DNA from 4 places in the Sphingomonas sp. PAMC 26617 genome. Region 2 is predicted to be linked to each of the others. Evidence: predicted binding sites of a transcription regulator. Region 2 holds the regulator's gene; each other region holds the start of a gene.
The links. The regulator LexA, encoded in region 2, represses DNA repair genes until DNA is damaged. The targets are predictions, from matches to a motif close to GTTCCNCNCTTGTTCT.

Region 1 (4,045 bases), 2.3 Mb from region 2:
CGACGACCTGCTCGCCGCCGTCGACGCGCAGCCCGGTCAGCCGCAGCGACCGCGCGCCTAACCCTTGCGCCTGCAGGACGACCGCAAGATCGCCGAGCAGGTCCGTCATCACCTGTTCGATCGCCTCAGCGGTCCCGATCGGCTCGAGCAACCGGCGTTCGACCCGCGGCACCACCGCATCCTCGCGCGGCGCGATCGGTTCGGCGACCGCGCCGAGTGCCTGGTCGAGCCGGGTGATCGCCGCGAGCCCGAGCCGCCGCGCGAGTGGCCCGCGCGCCACGGGGAGCAGATCCGCGATTCGCTCGAACCCGAATTTGCGCGCGGCGACCAATGCGGTGGGCGCAAGCCGCAACGCCGCGACCGGCAAGGCGGCGAGCGCCTGCGCGGTCTGGCCGGGCGCGGCGCGGGTGCAATCACTCTCCCCGAACCGCGCGAGCGCATAGGCCGCGCCCGGCGTATCCGCGACCGCGACGCGCGCGGTAAACCCGGCGCGGCGGCAGAAAGCACGGAGACGGCGGCAGAACGTCTCCTCCCCGCCATGCAGGTGATCGCACCCGGCGAGATCGATCCACAGTCCGTCGTTGGGGGTTACCGCCGCGATCGGCGACCAGCGCCGCACCGCGAGCAGCGCCAGCCGATCGAGCAGGGCGGCATCGGCGTTCGGCTCGGCGGGGCGAAAATCCAGATCGGACACCAATGCGCGCGCATGCGTCGCCGCCATGCCGACATGGATGCCGAGCGCGCGTGCGCCAGTGCAGGCAGCGACCACCTCCTCGCGCCGACCGACCTTGCCGACCAGCGCGAGCGGGGCATGATCGGGCTGTTGAGGAACCACGGCGCGACGGTGCGCGGCCGGCAGCTCGCCCTTGAACGGATGGCTCGCCGCTTCCGACCGTCGGCCAAGCTCGCGCATCGGCGGCTGGGCGTGAAGCGGCAAGGCGCTGGCCTCGGCTTCCACCTCGGCGCGCGACGCACTCCCCCCGCGTGCCCACCGCGCGCCCGGCCGCCAACCCCCGCCACGGGGGGCGGAGCAGGCACCGGGGTCATCGGCGACCGGAAGCTCGAGCGCGGGGCGGTCAGGCTGCCGCGTGGCGGGCCGTTCCAACCGTCTCAGCCGTTCGACGGCCAAGTTCGGCAGGAACAGCGAGACGACCCGTCTCATCACTGCCCTCCACTATCAGGGAAAAAGGATCGCCCCCGCGTTGCCGCGCAAGCTCGACCGACCAGCGCGGACGCCCGACCCCGGCGACGCCAAGCCGACCCGACGCGACGCTGCCGATGCGCCAGCGAGTCCAGGCGGCAGACGGCTCGGCGAGCGGATCCTGCTCGCGGTTGCGGCGGCGTCGCAGCAACAGCACCGGCATATCGGCTTCCGCCGCGACGAGGTGCAGCCGCCGGGTCGCGACCATCGAGACCTTGCCCGCCTCGGCGACGATCGCAGACGGCGTGCCGTCGCGCACCGCATCCTCGATCACCGCGAGGAGCGCCGCCTCGTCGCGCGGCTGCGCATGGAGCACGTTTGCCGCCGCCAGCCCGGCCTGCGCGAGTCCGGGCGCGTACAGATCGCTGCGACAACTTGCCCACACCACCGGCCCGCCGCCGCTCGCCGCCTCGCGCGCGGCGATCCCCGCGAGGAACAGCGTTGCCGCCGCATCGTCGGCGAGCGACTGGGTCAGCGCGGCGGCTTCGTGCAGCGCCCCGGTCCTCAGGCCCCCACCGCCAAGATGCGAATCGAGCGCACAGATCCCGAACGGCAGGACACGGAAATCCACGCTCGGAAGACTGGCTTTCCGCAGATACGCGATACGGGAGGCGGACGACTCGGGGACAGGCGACATGACGGTAAGACTCGGTATGTTCTCTTTATGTTCCACTAGTGGTGGGGGTTGGTCAAGCAGCGATCGCGTCGGGGGTCCGGCTAGGCGTTCCAGATCCATGCAGGATCGTGCCGGCGTTTCCGGACTACGCCGCAACGCTTTATCCCGATGCAACAGGCACCAGAAAGCCCCTCCCCTTCAGGGGAGGGGTTGGGTTGGGGTGGGGCAGTCCAGCAGAGCGCGCTCGGTAAGTCCGCCCCATCCCCTCCCCTGAAGGGAAGGGCCGAACTGCTGGCACCCTTCGCGATCGGCGGAACGAAGCGGGCGCTGCGACATTGCGGTCAGGTCAATGGAATAGGAGACCCGACATGAAATCGATCCTTCTCGGAATGATCGCGCTGGCCGCCCCGGTCGCCGCCCAGGCCCCCGACTGGAACAAGGCGCCGGTCGTCTCCGTCACGATGACGGACGACGGCTTCGTTCCGCGCAATATCCCGCTCCGCCAGGGCGCGCGCTATGTGCTGCGCATTACCAACCGGTCGGACAAGGGCCACAATCTCACCCAGAAAGCCTTTTTCGACCAGGCCCGCGTGCTGCCGCGCGATCAGAACAAGATCGGTGACGGGCAGGTCGTCCTGGCGTCGGGTGAACGCATGACCGTGCGGCTCCAGGCCCCGGTCACGCGCCGCGGCGGGACGTATCAGTTCAGCAGCACGGTGCTGGGCGATGCGGACAAGGATTATAAGGGCGCGTTCCTGATCCGCTGAGGCGATCGATCCGGGTCGGTTCCACCGATCCGGATCGGACCCTGCGATGCTTCCGCCCCGGACAAATGCCCCCCGCGCCATCGCGCTGTAAGGCCCGTGTAAGCCGCAGCGCCCAATCCCCCCGCATCGCGCGGCGATAACGACCCTGCTTTCAGGGCGTTACGGCTCCGCTTCAGCTGGAGGGATCTTCATGGCATCGCGCTTCCTACGAGCCATCGTTGCGACGATCCTGGCGGTCCTGTTCGAAACGGCGGTCATCGCGGGGTGCACGCTTGCCGCGCCCAACAATGCGGCCCCGACCTTTGGAATGACATGCCTGGCTTTCGCGATCGTGGCGTTCCTCGCCGGGCGCGGGCCGACGTCGGTCATGGTCGCGGTCGGCGCGCTGGAACTGGCCTTCATCCTGCCCGGCGAAGGGTTTGCGGTCAGCGATCCGGATCACGCGATGGGGTTGATCGCGGTCATCGCGACCGGGGTGATCATGGCGTGGTATGTCGGCCGCCGCGATACGCTGTCCGCGCTTCTCGCCGCAGACGTGGCGGCCAGTCGCCAGATCGCGGAATGGCGCGGCGTGGCGCATTCGGAACTGGCGCACCGCCTTTCGAACGATCTGTCGATCATGGTCTCGATGGCTGCGATCAAGGCGCGCGACGCGACCAGCGCCGAGGCCCGCGATGCCCTGGTCGACATCAGTGGTCGGCTCGTCGTGCTCGGGCGCGTGTACCAGCGGCTCGAGGTCCGCGACCGCGATACGCAGGACGCGGTCGCCGCGCGCCAGTTCCTGCTCGACCTCTGCGACGACCTGCAACTCTCGACGCTGAGCGTCGGGTCGATTTCGCTGCGCGCCGATATCGCCGAAACCCTCCGCCTGCCGGTGCGGACGCTGAGCCTGCTCGGCCTGATCGCGAACGAATTGCTCACCAATGTCCGCAAACACGCGTTCCCCGACGGGGATGGCGGCGAGGTCCTGCTGTCGCTGCACCGCCACGCCTTCCGCCCGGACTGCGCCGAGCTGATCGTGACCGACAATGGCGTCGGCTTCCGCCGCGGAGACGCCAAGGATCGCAGCGGGCGAAGCCTGCTGGTCATGCTCGCCAGCCAGATCGACGGCACGATCGCCTATGCGCGCATCTCCGGCACGACGGTCGCGACGCTGCAATTCCCCGTGCCGTCCGCGGTGCGCAACCGCGCGGGCGACGGACTCGCCGGGGACGCCGAACCCGTCCCGGCTATCGGTTCGCCAACGGGATGACCATGGCGAACCGAGTCCCGCCGTCCGGTCCGTCGGTGATGTCCAGCCGCCCGTCGTGCAGCGTGACGATCCGCTGGACGATCGACAGCCCGATCCCGGCACTGTCCGATCGTCGATGATCCGCCCGCCAGAACCGCTGCGTCAGCAAGCTTCGGTCCGTGACGGTAATCCCCGGCCCCCGGTCGGTCACGGCCAGCACCCCGGCGGGA
Region 2 (4,045 bases):
GCTGGTCGCGATCGGCTACACGCTTCTCACCGGGGCCGAGGTTCCGACGATCCGGTCGTGCGTCGCCGCGCTGTGCGTGCTGATCGCGCTGGCGCTCGGGCGCGAGGCGTTGACGCTGCGGCTCGTTGCGGCGGGGGCAATCGTCGTGCTGCTGCTGTATCCGGAGTCGCTCGTCGGCCCGAGTTTCCAACTCTCGTTCGCCGCAGTGGCGTCGATCATCGCGCTCAACGAGCATCCGCGCATCCGCGCCCAGTTCGCTGCGCGGGAAGAGCCCCGCCTGCGTTCGGTAGCGCGCAGTTTGGCGTCATTGTTGCTGACCGGGATCATGGTCGAGGCCGCGCTGCTGCCGATCTCGCTTTATCACTTCCAGAAAGCGGGGATTTACGGCGCGGTCGCCAACATCTGCGCGATCCCGCTGACGACGTTCGTCATCATGCCGCTCGAGGCGGCGGCCTTGCTGTTCGACCTGATCGGCGCAGGCGCGCCCTTGTGGTGGGCGACGCGGCTGGCGCTCGACGTGTTGCTGTGGATCGCGCGGACGACGGCGGCGATCCCGGGATCGGTCGCGCCGCTGCCGGCGATGCCGGATGGCGCCTTCGGCCTGATGGTCGCGGGCGGCCTGTGGATCGCCTTGTGGCGGACGCGATGGCGGCGGCTAGGCGTCGGGCCGCTGGCGATTGGCGCGGTGTGGGCGTTGTCGACGCCAGCGCCCGACCTGCTCGTGACCGGTGACGGGCGGCATGTCGCGATCCGCACGAAGGACGGGGCGGTCGCGTTGCTGCGGGACCGGACCGGGGATTATACCGCCGACATGATGGCGCAAGGCGGCGGGACGACGGGACTTCCCGTCCTCTGGTCGGACCAGCGATCGGCGCGATGCAGCCGCGATCTGTGCATGGCGACAAGCCTGGTCGGCGATCGCCGATGGCAGGTGCTCGCGACCCGCAGCGCGTATGCGATCCCGGTGCAGACGCTGGTTGAGGTCTGCGCGCGCGCTGACATCGTCATCAGCGAGCGACGGCTGCCCAAGCGGTGTCACCCGCGCTGGCTGCGACTGGACCGGACGATGCTCGCGCAGACCGGCGGGGTGGCGATCACGTTCTACCCGTCCGTGCTATCGCTCCCGGCGACCGCGAGCATACGGACGGTGCGACGGGCACGGGACGAGCATCCCTGGATCACCGTCCCGCAACCACTACCGCAGGCCGCGCGGGGCACGGGGCGGCGCTTCCGCCACCCCCGCACCGCACCCGATCAGTCGTAGCGGCGCAGCAATCCGGCGAGCTTGCCCTGCACCCGGACCTGCGCCGGGGTGTAACGCTGCGGATCATACGCCCGGTTGGCGGGATCGAGCCGGACCATCGCGCCCTCGCGCCGGAAGAACTTGAGCGTCGCCTCGCTGTCGTCGATCAGCGCCACGACGATCTCGCCATCGCGCGCGACTTCCTGCCGCTTGATCAATGCGTAGTCGCCGTCGAGGATTCCTGCCTCGACCATCGAATCCCCCGCAACTTCGAGTGCGTAATGCTCGCCGCCGCCGAGCAGCGCGGCCGGCACCGCGAGCATCGATGCGCCTTCGAACGCCTCGATCGGAACGCCTGCCGCGATCCGGCCGTGGAGCGGGATCTCGATCACGTCGTTCGCGGGGTTGGGCAGCGGACGCACGTTGGCGGGCGACGCCTCGGGCAGGGTCACGACCTTGGAAACCGGCTTGGCGCCGCGTTCGGGCATCTTGAGCACTTCGAGCGCGCGCGCACGATTGGGCAAGCGGCGGATGAACTGGCGTTCCTCGAGCGCGCTGATCAGGCGGTGGACGCCGGACTTGGACTTGAGGTCGAGCGCTTCCTTCATTTCCTCGAACGAGGGCGAAACCCCGGTCTCGTCCAGCCGGTCGTTGATGAAGCAGATCAACTCATGCTGTTTGCGCGTTAACATTCCGGGCCCTTTCGTCGGAACAGACGACGAACCTATACGGAACATAAAGCAGTGCGTCAAGCGATCGGCAGGATTTCCACCGAGTCGCCCGCTGCGGCGGCGGGCGCGAAGGGGGCGCGGATGATCATGCAGTCGGCATCGGCGAGGGTCGCCAGCAGCGACGAATCCTGCCGTTCGGCGGCATAGACTCGGCCGTCGCGGGTGGTTGCGCGCAGATAATCCTGCCGCCGGTCGTTTTCCTTGAGCGGGGCGCCAAGGATTGCCGGGTAAGCGACCGGGCGGGGATCGCGCGCGCCCGAAATCGACGCGATCAAGGGCTTGAGGAAGATCGCCGCGGTCACAAACGCAGACACCGGATTGCCCGGCAACCCCAGCACGAGCATGTCGTCGATCTTTCCCGCCAGCATCGGCTTGCCCGGCCGCAAGGCGATCCGCCAGAAATCGATCGCGCCCCCCGCTGCTGCGAGCGCGGGACGGATCAGGTCGTGATCGCCGACCGATGCACCGCCGGTGGTGACGAGGATATCCGCCTTGACCCGCGAGAAAGCCTCGACGATCGTGTCGAGCCGATCGGGCAGGATCCCGAGATCGATGACGTCGACCGGGAGGTCGGCGAGCATCGCCGCCAGCATCACACCGTTCGATTCGGGGAGCGTCCGGTCGCTGAGCGGAGCGCCCGGCAGCGTCAGTTCGTCCCCGCTCGCCACGATCGCGACACGCACGCGCCGCGCCACCCGTATTTCGCCGTGTCCGCCGCTGGCGGCGAGTGCGATGCGGGCGGGGCTCAGCCGCTGACCGGTCGAGATCAGGACGTCCCCGTTTGAGAAGTCGATCCCCGCGCGCCGGATGTTGCCGCCACGAACCGGGCCGCTCCCCGAAAGGCGGACGGTGTCGCCGTCGCGCGCCGCTTCCTCCTGGACGAGCACCGCATCCGCGCCACCGGGCAGCGCCGCGCCGGTGAAGATCCGGACGGTCTGGTTCGGGCCGATCGCGCCGTCGAACGGATGCCCGGCCGCGCTTTCGCCGATGAGCTGCAGCGGCTGCGCGAGATCGTCGAACCGTACCGCATAGCCATCCATTGCGGACAGGTCGCGCGCGGGCTGGGTGCGGAGCGCCAGGATGTCCGCCGCGCTCCACCGTCCGCTCGCGGTGCGGAGCGGAACGGTCTCGAGCGGGATCGTCGGAGCGAGCGCGCGCAGACGGGTCTGGGCTTCTTCGACGGAGAGGAGCGGTACGGGGGTGGTCATATCGGCTGCCTTATCGCCTCGTATCGCCTCGCGTCGACCCCTGTCAGCCAGCGCACGAGCTTGGATCGCGCGTCGAAAGTGCGACATTGCAGCCACGCTCGGTAACCAACTTTCGATGCCGAAACAGCATGTCATCAATTAGCAACAAACCAACCCTAGCGGGCGCGGCGGGGGAACGGACTTTTCGATCCCGGGCGCAACTCACCCGTCACGATGCCAAAATGGCGCGGGACGGCGCAGCGGGTCGGTCGGTTCCCAAAGCAATCCAAGGGGGACTCCGCACATGACGATCACCATCGCAAAATCGCTGCTGCTTGCCGGCGCCGCCGGTTCGGCTCTGCTCGCCGTCCCGTCGGCCATGGCGCAGACCACGCCCGACGCTGCCGCGCCCGCATCGGTCGAGGCATCGGCTGCCGCCGATGGCGTCGGCGATATCGTGGTCACGGCGGAGCGTCGAAGCGAGAACCTGCAGAAGGTGCCGGTGTCGGTCGGCGTCGTCGGTGGGGACGATCTGCGCGCCTTCCAGAGCGGTGGCGGCGACGCGCTCGAACTCGCGAACCGTGTTCCCGGCCTCTATGCCGAGACGACGACCGGGCGCATCTTCCCGCGCTTCTACATCCGCGGCCTCGGCAACATCGATTTCTATCTCGGCGCATCGCAGCCGGTGTCGATCATCCAGGACGACGTCGTGCTCGAGCATGTCGTGCTCAAGTCCAACCCGGTGTTCGACGTCCGTCAGGTCGAGGTGCTGCGCGGGCCGCAGGGCACGCTGTTCGGCCGCAACACCACCGCGGGCATCATCAAGTTCGACACCAACCGCCCGACCAACGATTTCCACGGCCGCGCCTCCGCGTCGTTCGGCA
Region 3 (4,045 bases), 180 kb from region 2:
GTCCAACAGCTTGCCGAAGCGACGCGCGAAGTGTTAGGAACAAAATGAGATAGCGCGACACGGCGTGGTACGATAAAGGCGGCGGGATGAGCGCACCACAGTCCATTCTCGTCGTCGAGGACGAGCCCCTGATCGCGATGATGATCGAGGATTTCCTCGACGTCCTCGGCAAGTCGCTCGCTGGGAGTGCCGATACCGTCGGCACCGCTTTGGCGCTGGTCGACGCGGGCGGCATCGACGCCGCGATCCTCGATGTCAACCTGCGCGGCGGTGAGAAGAGTTTCCCGATCGCCGAAGCGCTTGCGGCGCGCAACATCCCGTTCGTGTTCGCAACCGGCGGGTCGCACGACAGTGTCGGGGATGCCTGGTCGGACCGGCCGACACTGCCCAAGCCGTTCACGATGGACGGCGTTTCGAAGGCGCTCGACGCGCTTCGGTGATCGGCTTCTGTCGCGTTACCTGATATAGATTACTGTAACAAAGCGGCGCACTGGCTGAACCGCTTTCGGGGCCGCGAGTTTCCCCAGCACACGACATGCTGGACGGAGACGAACGATGGCCAATCAGGAAGACGGAATTTCACGCCGCGCGATGGTAAGTGGTGCAGCGGTCGGTCTCGCCGCCGCCGCAGCGGCGGGCCCGGCGCTCGCCAAGCCACAAGCTCCCGCACAGGGCACGCCAACAGCCGGACTGAAGGATCCGCGGAGCGCCGGCCCCAAGCCGCCGTTCCAGCGTCAGAGCCAGCCGTGGCCCGGTCTCGCCGGCAAAATGAACCCACGCCCCGATCATGGTGAGACCAGCTATCGCGGTTCGGGCCGTCTGGCCGGGCGCAAGGCGCTGATCACGGGCGGCGACTCCGGCATGGGCCGCGCCGCGGCGATCGCCTATGCGCGCGAAGGCGCCGATGTCGCGATCAACTACCTCCCCGATGAGGAAGCCGACGCGCGCGAAGTGATCGAGCTGATCCGTGCGGCAGGCCGCAAGGGAATCGCGATCCCGGGCGACCTGCGCAGCGAGGCGTTTTGCAAGAAGCTCGTCGACAGCGCGGTCAAGCAACTGGGCGGGCTGGATATCGTCGTCAGCAACGCGGGCCGGCAGCAGGCGCACGCGTCGATCCTGGATATTTCGACCGAGCAGTTCGACTGGACGATGAAGACCAACATCTACGCGCCATTCTGGATCATCAAGGCGGCGTTGCCATATCTCCAGCCGGGTTCGGCGATCATCGGCACCACCTCCGAGCAGGCGACCGATCCGTCCAAGGACCTGTACGATTATGCGATGACCAAGGCGGCAACGACCAACTACGTCCGCAGCCTGGCGAAGCAGCTCGCGCCGAAGGGGATCCGCGTCAACGGTGTGGCACCGGGGCCAGTGTGGACTCCGCTCCAGGTGTCGGGCGGCGCGACGATGGAAAAGCTCGAGAATTTCGGTGGGGATGCGCCCGCCGGGCGGCCGGGCCAGCCGGGCGAGCTTGCCGGGATCTACGTCATCCTCGCGGAGAATGGCTCGAGCTTCACGACCGGGCATGTCTATGGCGCGGCGGGCGGAAACGGCCTTCCGTAATTCGATCTCGTCACCCCGGCCGTCGTCGGGGTGACGGTTCGATCCCGCGAAGCTGTCGAAAGTTATCGTTCCCTACTTGTTCTAATCGAACAAACGCAGTACATAGCCACCATGCATTGAACGCGCTGGGCGTTCGGTCTAGCGGGAGGCTCCAATGGCGGTTTCGTTGAAAGTGATCGACAGCAAAATGGCGGCATCCACGGATAAATCCACCGAGAAGGCGAGCGCAGAGCGCGCAAAGGCGCTCGAAGCCGCGCTCGCGCAGATCGATCGGGCATTCGGCAAGGGCTCGGCGATGAAGCTGGGCTCGAAGCAGACGATGCAGGTCGAGGTAATCTCGACCGGCTCGCTCGGGCTCGATATTGCGCTGGGCGTCGGCGGCTTGCCGCGCGGGCGCGTGATCGAGATTTACGGGCCGGAAAGCTCGGGCAAGACGACGCTTGCGCTGCACGTCATCGCCGAAGCACAGAAGGGCGGCGGCACCGCGGCGTTCGTCGACGCCGAGCATGCGCTCGACCCGGTCTATGCCAAGAAGCTCGGCGTCAACATCGACGAGCTGATCGTCTCGCAGCCCGACACCGGCGAGCAGGCGCTCGAGATCGTCGACACGCTGGTCCGCTCGAATGCGATCGACGTGCTGGTGGTCGATTCGGTTGCGGCACTCGTGCCGCGCGCCGAAATCGAGGGCGAGATGGGCGACAGCCATGTCGGTCTCCAGGCGCGTTTGATGTCCCAGTCGTTGCGCAAGCTGACGGGGTCGATCAGCCGGTCGCGCTGCATGGTGATCTTCATCAACCAGCTGCGCATGAAGATCGGTGTGATGTACGGCAACCCCGAGACGACGACCGGCGGCAACGCGCTCAAGTTCTACGCCTCGGTCCGCCTCGACATTCGGCGTACCGGGCAGATCAAGGACCGCGAGGAGATCATCGGCAACACGACTCGCGTCAAGGTCGTCAAGAACAAGGTCGCGCCGCCGTTCAAGCAGGTCGAGTTCGACATCATGTACGGGCAGGGCGTGTCCAAGATCGGCGAGATTCTCGATCTCGGCGTCAAGGCCGGGTTGGTCGAGAAGTCGGGCGCGTGGTTCTCCTACGACAGCGTCCGCATCGGCCAGGGTCGCGAGAACGCCAAGACCTTCCTCAAGAACAATGTCGAGATGAGCGACCGCCTCGAAAAGGCGATTCGCACGCGGACCGACAAGGTTGCCGAGGAGATGATGGCGGGCCCCGAGCCCGACGATGTCGACGGCGACGACGAGATGTGAGGTTCGCTCCGGCCGCGCGGTGGCAGGCGGAGTGGAAAGCGCGGCGTGCACACCGCGGTTTCGTAGTACGGGACGGCTGGTTTTGCCGTCGAACACCTGGGAGGGCCCGCCTGCAATGGCGGGCCCTTCATGGTTTGGGATGGTAGCGATCGGCGAAGCTGGGTAGGTTGACGCGACGTTTCGTATCGGCGGATCAACCCCCGTCACCCGTTCCGGAGAAGCCCATGACGCTGATCGTCCATCATCTCGAAAATTCGCGTTCGCAGCGAATCCTGTGGCTGCTGGAGGAACTCGCGCTTCCGTATGAGATCGTGCGGTACGAGCGCGACAAGGTGACGATGCTCGCACCGCCCGAGCTCAAGCAGATCCACCCGCTCGGAAAGTCGCCGGTGCTGCAGGATACCGACGCAGGGCGTGTGATCATCGAGACGGGTGCGATCGTCGACTATATCGTCGAGCTTGCCGATGGCCGGATGGGCCCGCCCGCGCACCGCGACGACACGCTGCGCTACCGCCAGTATCTCCATTATGCCGAGGGATCGATGATGCCGCCGCTGTTGCTGTTGCTGGTGCTCAACCGCATTCCGGTGATCGGCAAGACCGCGGCAAAGCGGATCCAGCCGATGATCGACGTCCATCTCGACTATGTCGAAAGCGAACTCGCCAGCCGCCCGTGGTTCGCGGGCGATCAGATCAGTGGCGCCGACATCATGATGAGCTTCCCGCTCGAGGCCGCGCGCAGCCGCGCCGGGCTCGACGAAACGCGTCCGGCGACGATCGCGTGGCTCGACAAGATCCATGCGCGCCCGGCGTATCAGGCGGCGCTCGAAAAGGGCGGGGCGTACGCCTACGCATGATGGTGTGAGCAACGATTGACCACGCCGCCATCCCGGGTTCGTCCAATGACGGGTCCGGAGTGACGGGTTCAAAGGGGGCGCGGATACCCCCAACCGACCCCCCCCCGGCGCAGGCCGGGGCCCAATCGCGAGGGCCGGGGTAACGAAGCGTCGACGCACCCTTGCATTGGAACCGCTCTTGGGCCCCGGCCTGCGCCGGGGGGGGGGGTACAGTGCGTAATACCCCCGCACTTATCACGAACCTGCTCCGGCCCGGCTCGATCAGCGGATCGGCGAGTTCGGATCCAGCCGCATGTCGAGGTACTTGTCCACCGACCCCATCAGCTGCGGCATTTCATGCTCGAAGAAATGGTTC
Region 4 (4,045 bases), 1.9 Mb from region 2:
CGCTGATGCTGCGCAAGGGCGTGGTGGTCGAGCGGCTCGACCTGATGGAGCATGTCTACGAAGGCGATGCCGACCCCGATTCGAACTCGCTCGAGGTGATCGTCGGGCGGCTGCGCAAGAAGATCGGCGCGGACCTGATCGAGACGGTCCGCGGGCGCGGCTATCGGATCGTCGCGGCGTGAATGTACACGGCGCTTTTTCTCCACACTGCCGTCATGCTGAACTCGTTTCAGCATCCACCGTGCGACAGGCCCGGACAGCCGTCGTTACGCGGTGGACCCTGAAACGAGTTCAGGGTGACGCCGGCTGTGGTGGGGCCGCGCGTCCTTCCTCCCCCCGCCGTCATGCTGAACTTGTTTCAGCATCCTCCGCGCAACACCTCCGGATAGCCAGCGCCGCGCGGTGGACCCTGAAACGAGTTCAGGGTGACGCCGGGTGTAGTGGAAACACCCGCACCCCACCCCCTCGCCGCCGTCATGCTGAACTTGTTTCAGCATCCACCGTGCAACACGCCAGGACAGCCAGCGCCGCGCGGTCGACCCTGAAACACGTTCAGGGTGACGCCGGCTGTGGTGGGGCCGCGCGTCCTTCCTCCCCCCGCCGTCATGCTGAACTTGTTTCAGCATCCACCGTGCAACACCCCCGGACAGCCAGCGCCGCGCGGTGGACCCTGCAACGCGTTCAGGGTGACGGCAGCGGGTGCGCCGCATGACGCTCCTCCCGCGCTCGCTTTACGGTCGCCTGCTCGTCACCGCGCTCGTTGCCACGCTCGCCGCGCTCGCGTTCGCGGCGCTGACGATCGGCGCGGTGCTCGACCGGTTCGTGATGCACGGGCTCGACGAACGGCTCGACGCGCAGATCGCGATCCTCGCGCAGGCGGTCCGCCCCGATGGCCGGATCGACCGCACCCGGCTGATCCTCGCCGCGCCCTATGACGATCCCGCGAACGGCTGGGGCTGGCGGATCGACGCCGCGGGCCGGACGGTCGCCTCCCCCGCGCCGCCCGATCTCGACGCGATGCGCCCGCCCCGCGACGGCCCCCCGCCGCCGTTTGCCGGGCGCGATCCCGCGCAACCGGGCGCGCTCGACTGGCGCGACCGCCACGGTCAGCGCCACGCGCGCAGCCTGACGCTCGCCACCCCCGCGGGGCAGGTCCGCATCACCGCGTCCGCCCCGCGCGCGATCGTCGACCGGCCGCTGCGCGCGGCGATGGCGCCGCTGCTTGGCTCGCTCGCGCTGCTGGGCCTTGCGCTCGGCGCGGCGACGCTGGTGCAGTTGCGCGTCGGGCTCGCCCCGCTCAAGCGGATGCGCGAGGGTCTTGCGGCGGTGCGCAGCGGACAGGCGACCGCGATTCCCGCCGACCAGCCGCGCGAACTCGCCCCGCTCGCCAGCGAGATCAACGCGCTGCTGGAGGAGAACGCCGCCGCGCTCGCCAACGCGCGCGGGCATGTCGCCAATCTCGCGCATGGGCTCAAGACCCCGCTCGCGACGCTCGCGCTGACGGTCCGCCCGCTCGACCCGGACGGCGCGCTCGGCGCACAGATCGCACGGATCGACCAGGCGGTGCGACACCACCTCGGTCGCGCGCGCGCCGCGACGCCGGGAATCGCCTCCCGCGTCGCGACCCCGCTCGCGTCGACCGTCGCCGGGCTGGTCGACGCGCTGTCGCGAATCCATGCCGAGCGGCGAATCACCGCAGCGGTCGCGATCGACCCCATGCTGGCGGTTGCGGTCGACCCGCAGGATCTCGATGAACTGATCGGCAATCTGCTCGACAACGCGTGGCGCTGGGCCACCCGCCGAATCGCGGTGGAGGCGCGCGCCGACGGCGGCCGGTTCCTCGTGCTGACGATCGCGGATGACGGCCCCGGCATCCCCGAAGCAACCCGCGCCGCCGCGCTCGCCGCGGGGCAGCGGCTCGACGAACGCGGCGACGGCCACGGCTTCGGCCTGTCGATCGCGACCGAGCTCGCGACTCTTTACGGCGGCACGCTGCGGCTCGATACGGCCGCGCTTGGGGGCCTGGCCGTCCATGTGACGTTGCCGCTCGGCTCGGGCGGGTCGGCGTGAAATAAATGTCATGTTCCCGGTTCGGTCTCTTGCCTTTCCGTAACGCCAGCTTTGACCACGCGTCGCCGCGCATGCCCGGTTTCGCGACACCGCGAGCGGGCGGAAATTAGCGACGAACTGAGTCCCCGAACTGTCATTTATCGTATTGCGTGATGGACGCGATGGGCACAATCTGTAGGGGTCAGGTTCGGGGGCGAACCCAAGAACTGGTAGAGCGAAGCGGGCGACCCCATATCGGGACAGCACCCGGGCCGGATGCGCGAGCGCGATGATGGTCACTTTTCGTTCTCGCCGGAAGCCCCTGAAATGCTAGCACGGGGGAACGTCCCCCGAGTCGAACGAAGATCGAACGGATCGGGAACGTATGTCGTGTCCGATCCTGTAGCTTTGAGACGGAAACAGGGGCGGGACAATGGATTTTCGGGATACCGAGGAAGTGAAGGCGGATATGGCAAGCGATATGATCGAGGCGCTCGCGGCGAGCGTCCAGGCTCCCCAGGACACCGCCCAGGAAAGCGGGCGCAACGGCGCGGATCGCAAGCTCGCGGCGCGTGGCGATTCGAAGGAAGTCCACGTCCAGCTGTATCCGGTCGAGGTCGATCACTCGCGTGACGCGCTGCTGACCGATTTTGGCAAGGAAACGCTGCGCGACCGCTACCTGCTCCCGGGCGAGACGTTCCAGGACCTGTTCGTCCGCGTCGCCTCGGCCTATGCCGATGACGAAGCGCATGCGCAGCGGCTCTACGGCTATATCTCACGCCTGTGGTTCATGCCCGCGACGCCGGTGCTGTCGAACGGCGGCACCGGGCGCGGCCTGCCGATCTCGTGCTTCCTCAATTCGGTCCCCGACAGCCTCGGCGGGATCGTCGACACGTGGAACGAGAACGTCTGGCTCGCCTCGCGCGGCGGCGGGATCGGCACCTATTGGGGCAACGTCCGCGGGATCGGCGAGCCGGTCGGCCTCAACGGCAAGACTTCGGGCATCATTCCCTTCGTCCGCGTGATGGATTCGCTTACGCTCGCGATCAGCCAGGGCTCGCTCCGCCGTGGCTCGGCCGCCTGCTATCTCGACGTGTCGCACCCCGAGATCGAGGAATTCCTCGAAATCCGCAAACCCTCGGGCGATTTCAACCGCAAGGCGCTCAACCTGCACCACGGCGTGCTGATCACCGACGCGTTCATGGAAGCGGTCCGCGAGGGCGGCGAGTGGACGCTGGTCAGCCCCAAGGACGGCTCGGCGCGCGCCACGGTCGATGCGCGCTCGCTGTTCCAGAAGCTGGTCGAGACGCGGCTTGCCACCGGCGAGCCGTACATCGTCTTCGCCGATCACGTGAACAAGGGCATGCCGCGCCATCACCGCGAGCTCGGGCTCAAGGTGTCGACCTCCAACCTGTGCAGCGAGATCACGCTCCCGACCGGGACCGACCATCTCGGCAACGAGCGCACCGCGGTCTGCTGCCTGTCGTCGCTCAACCTCGAGACGTGGGACCAGTGGAAGGACGAGAAGGGCTTCATCGAGGACGTCATGCGGTTCCTCGACAACGTCCTGCAGGACTTCATCGACCGCGCCGAACCCGGCATGGAGCGCGCCGCTTATTCCGCGATGCGCGAGCGCTCGGTCGGCCTCGGCGTGATGGGCTATCACTCGTTCCTCCAGGCGCGTGGGTTGGCGTTCGAGGGCGCGATGGCCAAGTCGTGGAACCTGCGGATGTTCAAGCACATCAAGGCGCAGGTCGACGAAGCGTCGATGCACCTCGCGGTCGAGCGCGGGCCCTGCCCCGACGCGGCGGATCGCGGCGTGATGGAGCGGTTCAGCTGCAAGATGGCGATCGCGCCGACCGCGTCGATCAGCATCATCTGCGGCGGCACCTCGGCGTGCATCGAGCCGATCCCCGCGAACATCTACACACACAAGACGCTCAGCGGCTCGTTCTCGATCAAGAATCCGTATCTGGAAAAGCTGCTGATCGCCAAG

Region 1: a site for LexA is predicted at 1,857-1,872, ahead of RH91_RS06040 (ImuA family protein). Genes of this name have one in related genera too.
Region 3: a site for LexA is predicted at 1,634-1,649, ahead of recA (recombinase RecA). Genes of this name have one in related genera too.
Region 4: a site for LexA is predicted at 2,466-2,481, ahead of RH91_RS07655 (ribonucleoside-diphosphate reductase subunit alpha). Genes of this name have one in related genera too.

The regions. Positions count from the first base shown of each region.
Region 1 is NZ_JH594425.1:1,378,168-1,382,212, reverse strand. It holds gene RH91_RS06045 (Y-family DNA polymerase) at 1-1,162, opposite strand, end outside; gene RH91_RS06040 (ImuA family protein) at 1,077-1,772, opposite strand; gene RH91_RS06035 (cupredoxin domain-containing protein) at 2,186-2,584, shown strand; gene RH91_RS06030 (sensor histidine kinase) at 2,775-3,836, shown strand; gene RH91_RS06025 (sensor histidine kinase) at 3,814-4,045, opposite strand, start outside.
Region 2 is NZ_JH594425.1:3,671,466-3,675,510, reverse strand. It holds gene RH91_RS16120 (ComEC/Rec2 family competence protein) at 1-1,264, shown strand, start outside; gene lexA (transcriptional repressor LexA) at 1,255-1,935, opposite strand; gene RH91_RS16110 (molybdopterin molybdotransferase MoeA) at 1,992-3,182, opposite strand; gene RH91_RS16105 (TonB-dependent receptor) at 3,466-4,045, shown strand, end outside.
Region 3 is NZ_JH594425.1:3,854,313-3,858,357, reverse strand. It holds gene RH91_RS17055 (response regulator) at 1-48, shown strand, start outside; gene RH91_RS17050 (response regulator) at 87-440, shown strand; gene RH91_RS17045 (SDR family oxidoreductase) at 556-1,566, shown strand; gene recA (recombinase RecA) at 1,721-2,833, shown strand; gene RH91_RS17035 (glutathione S-transferase family protein) at 3,058-3,690, shown strand; gene RH91_RS17030 (alpha/beta hydrolase) at 3,952-4,045, opposite strand, start outside.
Region 4 is NZ_JH594425.1:1,754,835-1,758,879, reverse strand. It holds gene RH91_RS07665 (response regulator) at 1-182, shown strand, start outside; gene RH91_RS07660 (sensor histidine kinase) at 709-2,070, shown strand; gene RH91_RS07655 (ribonucleoside-diphosphate reductase subunit alpha) at 2,483-4,045, shown strand, end outside.